DNA from 2 places in the Bacillus sp. SORGH_AS_0510 genome. Region 1 is predicted to be linked to the other one. Evidence: riboswitches for the same ligand, from Rfam matches in the RefSeq annotation. Region 1 holds a riboswitch; the other holds the start of a gene.
What was found. Region 1 has a riboswitch for S-adenosylmethionine ahead of QE429_RS06745 (methionine ABC transporter ATP-binding protein). Riboswitches for the same ligand answer to the same signal wherever they lie in the genome.
Positions count from the first base shown of each region.

Region 2: another riboswitch for S-adenosylmethionine. It lies ahead of metK (methionine adenosyltransferase); the one in region 1 lies ahead of QE429_RS06745 (methionine ABC transporter ATP-binding protein).

Region 1 covers NZ_JAUTAU010000001.1:1,340,966-1,344,178, reverse strand. The annotation lists gene QE429_RS06755 (MetQ/NlpA family ABC transporter substrate-binding protein) at 1-347, opposite strand, end outside; gene QE429_RS06750 (methionine ABC transporter permease) at 362-1,030, opposite strand; gene QE429_RS06745 (methionine ABC transporter ATP-binding protein) at 1,023-2,048, opposite strand; SAM riboswitch class I at 2,213-2,320, opposite strand; gene QE429_RS06740 (O-acetylhomoserine aminocarboxypropyltransferase/cysteine synthase family protein) at 2,454-3,213, opposite strand, start outside.
Region 2 covers NZ_JAUTAU010000001.1:1,520,433-1,523,645, reverse strand. The annotation lists gene metK (methionine adenosyltransferase) at 23-1,225, opposite strand; SAM riboswitch class I at 1,502-1,647, opposite strand; gene pckA (phosphoenolpyruvate carboxykinase (ATP)) at 1,833-3,213, shown strand, end outside.

The DNA of each region.
Region 1 (3,213 bases):
ATGTGAATGCCGCCAGCGTTAACAAATCCGTAGTTAAATTCTTTGTTTTGAGATTCTAAGTAAGGGATGTGCTGGAAGTAGTTAGCATCTAATTCTTTTGAAGCCAATGCTTTGTTTGGTAATACATAGTCAGTGAAAGTTGTAATTTCCAGATCGATTCCTTTTTCTTTCAATAATGGTTTTGCTTGTTCTAAAATTTCAGCGTGTGGAACAGTAGATGCACCAACTACTAATTTTGTAGTACCGCCTTTTTCTGAAGTACCTTCAGATTTTTCTTCTGATTTGCCACAAGCAGCAAGCGCAAGGGCTAATGTTAAAGCTAGTAAAACGGATAACCATTTTTTCATGTTGAACTCTCCTTTTATCTTTTATCTAATTTAGAAGTGATGAAATCACCAATTAACTGAATGATGAACACGACAATTAAAATAATGACTGTAGCCACAAAAGTTACGTCATTTTGATTTCGTTGGAAACCATAGTTATAGGCAAGGTTTCCTAATCCCCCTGCGCCAATGGCTCCTGCCATCGCTGTATATCCCACAAGGGCAATTGCTGTTACGGTAATACCGGAAATAAGTGCTGGCATAGATTCGGGTAATAGTACCTTCCAAATAATCGTTCCAGTAGTTGCACCCATTGATTTTGCCGCTTCAATGACACCTTTATTAATTTCCCTTAGACCAATCTCTACCATCCTTGCATAAAACGGTGCAGCCCCGATAATTAGTGCTGGTAACGCTGCGTCTTCACCAATCATGGTTCCTAATAGGAAGGTTGTAAACGGGATTAATAACACAATTAAAATAATAAATGGAATCGAACGGAAAATATTCACAATACCACTGATGACCGTGTTAACCGGTTTGTTTTCCCATAAGTTTCCTCTGGATGTTAGGAAAAGCAGCAGTCCTAAGAAGGTGCCTAGAATAAAGGTAACAAGGACGGAGATAGCCGTCATATACACCGTATCCTTCGTGGCTTCCCACATCATAAGCCAATCGACATTTGGAAAAAGCTCATTAATCATTTGTTACCACCTCCAAACCAACCTGCTGGGAACGAATAAAGTCTATTGCTTTGTTTACTTCTTTGTCGTCACCATCAAGATGAATAAAGAGAGTACCATATGAGCCGCTTTGTGTTTGTGAAATTTTCCCCTGCAGTATATTAACTGTTACATCATGCTGTTTAATTAGATTCGTAATGAGCGGCTGCTCAGCTGATTCGCCAATGAAAGTCAATTGAACAACCTGACCGGAATGGTAACGTTCGAGCAAATGTTCAGCCGTTTCTTTCGTTTCTTCCGGCTCTGTCACCTGCTGTACAAATCGTTTCGTGATTTGCTTTTGCGGGTTCTTAAATACATCTAATACGGAGCCAAGTTCAACTACTCGACCGCTTTCCATAACCGCCACCCGGTGACAAATTTTTCGGATGACATGCATTTCATGTGTAATCAACACAATAGTCAAACCTAGTCGCTTGTTGATATCGACTAATAACTCTAATATTGAATCGGTTGTTTGAGGGTCAAGCGCTGACGTCGCTTCATCACAAAGAAGTACCTTCGGATTGTTTGCTAGTGCTCTAGCAATCCCTACTCTTTGCTTTTGTCCCCCGCTCAGCTGTGAAGGATAGGCGTTTTCACGTCCCTCAAGTCCTACAAGCTTAATGAGCTCATTGACTCTTTTCTGTCTCTCTGCACCCTTGATCCCTGCAATTTCAAGAGGAAAGGCAATATTTTCACTTACTGTTCTTGACCACAATAGGTTGAAGTGTTGGAAGATCATGCTGATCTCCTGGCGTGCCTTACGCAGCTCACTACCCTTTATTTTTGAAATCACTCGACCTGCTACAGTGACAGTCCCATCCGTTGGGATCTCTAAGCCATTTAGCATCCGAATTAACGTACTTTTTCCTGCACCGCTATATCCGATGATTCCGAAAATTTCCCCTTCTTGTATTTCTAAATTTACTTCATCGACCGCTTTTAGCTGACCCTGTTTAGAAGGGAAAATCTTACGGACATTATTTATTGAAATCACTTGTAATCACCCGCTTTTTATCCTATTTATCTAAAATTCAGAAAGAATATCATATGACTAGTTGTTTATATATAGAGTTTGACTGTTTAGATGAAAAGATTCTATTTTAGGAAAATAAAAAGCCTTCCTGCACAGGCAGAAAGGCATTAGTAAAATAGACCTTTCTCCCATCTCCCAAAGCAATCGCTTTGTGTGAATTGGCACCATTTCAATGTAACATTGACGGTTGCCGGGCTTCATCGGGCACATCCCTCCACCTCTCTTGATAAGAGCTTACAGCATCTATATTCAATTAACAGATTAGTCAAATTAAGTAATCTTTTAACACGAAAGCTATCGTATCATGGATAAAAAGGGGTGTCAATAAAAATATCTTTACATTTTCTATTTTTTCATCTGGAAAATTTAAGCATTGGCTTTCGCTGATACCAGACCTGTTGCTGTTTCAATAGCTGATTCAAGATCGTCAATTAAGTCCTCGACATTCTCAATCCCGATTGAAAGACGGATTAAATCCTCTGAAACACCAGCCGCCCTGAGTCCTTCCGCATCTAATTGTTGATGCGTTGTACTTGCCGGATGAATGATTAAGCTTTTTGCGTCACCCACATTAGCTACATGGGCCCACAGGGAAAGGGAATCAATCAGCTTTGCCCCTGCTTCTTTTCCACCTTTTATGCCAAAAACAACCATGGAACCTGCACCTTTTGGTAAGTATTTTTTCGCTAATTCATAATCAGGATGTGATGGATGCCCAGGATAGGATACCCAATCTACTGCAGGGTGGTTTAATAAATATTCGACAATGGTTTTTGAATTAGCTACATGCTCCTTCATTCGGACATGTAGTGTCTCTAATCCCAACGTAAATTGGAAGGAGTTTTGCGGGCTTAAAGCCGGACCTAGGTCACGTAATAACTGTACACGCGCCTTTACGATATAGGCTAGGGCACCTAATGCCTCTGCATAGACAAGATCATGGTAGCTTGCATCAGGAGTTGTAAAGCCAGGAAATCTGGAAGAATTCCAATCGAATTTCCCTCCATCAACAATGATACCTCCTGTTGTTGTACCATTTCCTAACAACCACTTGGTTGCTGAGTGAACCACAATGTCAGCCCCAAACTCAATTGGTCTGCATAAATACGGCGTAGCAAAGGTGTTA
Region 2 (3,213 bases), 180 kb from region 1:
TTTCGCCCGGTGGCGAATACTATTAACGATTTGCTGCTTGCTCTTTTAAAGCGTCTGCTTTATCAGTACGTTCCCAAGGAAGATCCACATCTGTACGGCCAAAATGTCCGTAAGCAGCTGTTTGCTTGTAAATTGGGCGGCGAAGGTTCAACATGTTAATGATACCAGCTGGACGTAGATCAAAGTTTTGTTCTACTAATTCAACTAATACATCTTCACTTACTTTACCTGTACCAAATGTATCTACAGAGATAGAAACAGGTCTTGCTACACCGATAGCATAAGCAAGCTGTACTTCACATTTCTCAGCAAGTCCAGCAGCAACGATATTCTTTGCTACGTAACGTGCTGCATACGCTGCAGAACGGTCAACCTTTGTAGGATCCTTACCAGAGAATGCGCCACCGCCGTGACGTGCATAGCCACCGTAAGTATCAACAATGATTTTACGGCCTGTTAAACCAGCATCCCCTTGTGGTCCGCCAATTACGAAACGGCCAGTTGGGTTAATGAAGTATTTTGTATTTTCATCGATAAGTTCTTGTGGAACAACCGGATTGATAACATACTCTTTAAGATTACGTTGGATTTGCTCCAATGTAACCTCTGGGTGGTGTTGAGTGGAGATAACGATTGTATCAATACGAACTGGTTTGTCGTTCTCATCGTACTCAACTGTTACTTGTGTTTTTCCGTCTGGACGAAGGTAAGGAAGAATCTCTTCTTTACGAACTTCTGTTAAACGGCGTGCAAGCTTGTGCGCAAGTGAAATTGGAAGCGGCATAAGCTCCTTTGTTTCATTACATGCGAAACCAAACATTAAACCTTGGTCCCCTGCACCAATTGCTTCAATTTGCTCATCTGACATTTGGCCTTCACGAGCTTCAAGTGCTTGGTCAACACCCATCGCGATGTCTGGAGACTGTTCATCGATAGAAGTTAAAACTGCACATGTTTCGGAGTCAAATCCGTATTTTGCACGATTGTAACCAATGCTTTTAATTGTTTCACGAACAATTTTTGGAATGTCCACGTAAGTTGAAGTTGTGATTTCGCCAGCAACTAAAACTAAACCAGTTGTAACTGAAGTTTCAGCAGCAACACGTGCATTAGCATCTTTTGCTAAAATAGCATCTAAAATGGAATCAGAAATTTGGTCACAGATCTTATCGGGATGACCTTCAGTTACTGATTCAGAAGTGAACAAACGACGTTTTGTTGACATCTGAATTCCTCCTATATAGTGAAATAAGTGAGGTTATCTGTGTGGGTATGTAATGACCTTGCCGTTTAACCTCGGGTTGATACGGAACTCATTCCCTTAGTAGTATGAAATAAATACAGGGTTTTTATTAGTAGAACAATATTTTGCTCAAAACCCTATAGTAAATTCTAACGATGGAATAAAAAGAAGCGATAATGTTGCACGATTTCCTTTTACAAATAAAAAACCTTTCCATCTCTGAGGAAAGGTTGATAGCAAAAGTTTGCGTGCCTTTCACTCTTATCGTTCAAGGCGAAGCCTTGCTTCAGGTTTAGCACCTTTGCCCAAAAATTGCTGATTGTAGTGTACTACGCTCTCACACTTTTCGTTTGCAGGTTGCTGGGTTTCATTGGGCCTGTCCCTCCACCAGCTCGGGATAAGAGAGTATCCGTTCAAGGGTAAATCATAACCTACTCTGTCGAACAATGTCAATGCATTTTTCAAGGAAAATTAATTTAAATCTTCACTATCTATTTTTCATTAATTAGTATAGATTATTCAATTGAATGTGTTATACTTTTTAATATGTTACAACCATTAAAAAATGGATAAAGGAAGGTTGCAGTAAATGAATTCTGTTCATAGTCCTAATGAATTAAAACAACTGTTATCAGAAAGTAATGTCCACGTGCAATTATCAGTTCCCCAGTTAGTAGAAAAGATCTTATGCCGTAATGAAGGTTCTTTAACCTCGACTGGTGCTGTAAGCGTTTCAACTGGTAAATATACAGGCCGCTCACCTCAAGATAAATTCATTGTGATGGAAGAATCCACAAAGGATAAGATTGCTTGGGGTTCGTTGAATCAACCTATATCTGAAGAAGTATTTACGAAACTTTATCAAAAAGTCTTAAATTATTTAAAACAACAAGAAGAAATTTTTGTTTTTAAAGGATTTGCAGGAGCGGATAAAAAATCCCGCTTACCAATCCAGGTAGTGAATGAATTCGCTTGGCACAATCTCTTTGTTCATCAGCTGTTCATTCGACCAACAGAAGATGAATTGCTTTCACATGACCCAGGATTTACGGTGATTTCTGCACCGAATTTCAAGGCAGACCCTAAGGTCGACGGAACTAATTCCGAGACTTTTATCATTATTTCCTTCGAGCGCAGAATTGTTCTTATTGGTGGAACAGAGTACGCAGGAGAAATGAAAAAGTCTATTTTCTCAGTCATGAATTATTTATTACCCGAAAACAATATTTTCTCCATGCACTGCTCAGCGAATGTGGGTATTGAGGGAGATGTTGCTTTATTCTTTGGTCTATCCGGAACTGGTAAAACGACTTTATCCGCTGATCCAAACCGCCGTTTGATTGGTGACGATGAGCACGGTTGGTCCTCTAACGGTGTCTTTAATATCGAGGGAGGCTGCTATGCAAAGTGCATCAACCTTTCTAGGGAAAAAGAACCACAAATTTTTGATGCGATTCGTTTTGGGACGGTGCTTGAAAATGTCACTCTTAACAAAGAATCGAGGGTTCCAGATTACGATGATGGCACGTTAACAGAGAATACCAGGGCAGCATATCCAATCGATGCCATTGATAATATTGCCGTGCCAAGTATTGCGGGTCACCCGAATACGATTGTTTTCTTAACTGCAGACGCGTTTGGGGTCTTGCCTCCGATATCAAAATTAACGAAGGAACAAGCGATGTATCACTTCTTAAGCGGGTATACCTCTAAGCTTGCTGGTACAGAACGTGGTGTTACCTCACCTGAGGCAACATTCTCAACTTGCTTCGGTGCACCATTCTTACCGCTTCCTGCTACTCGTTATGCTGATATGCTGGGTGAAAAAATCCTTGAGCACAATGCAAACGTATTTCTTGTGAATACCGGTTGGACCGGCGGTGAGTATGGCGTAGGCAGCAGAATGAAGCTCTCCTATACAAGAGCAATGGTTCAAGCTGCACTTGAAGGTGAATTGAACCATGTCGAGA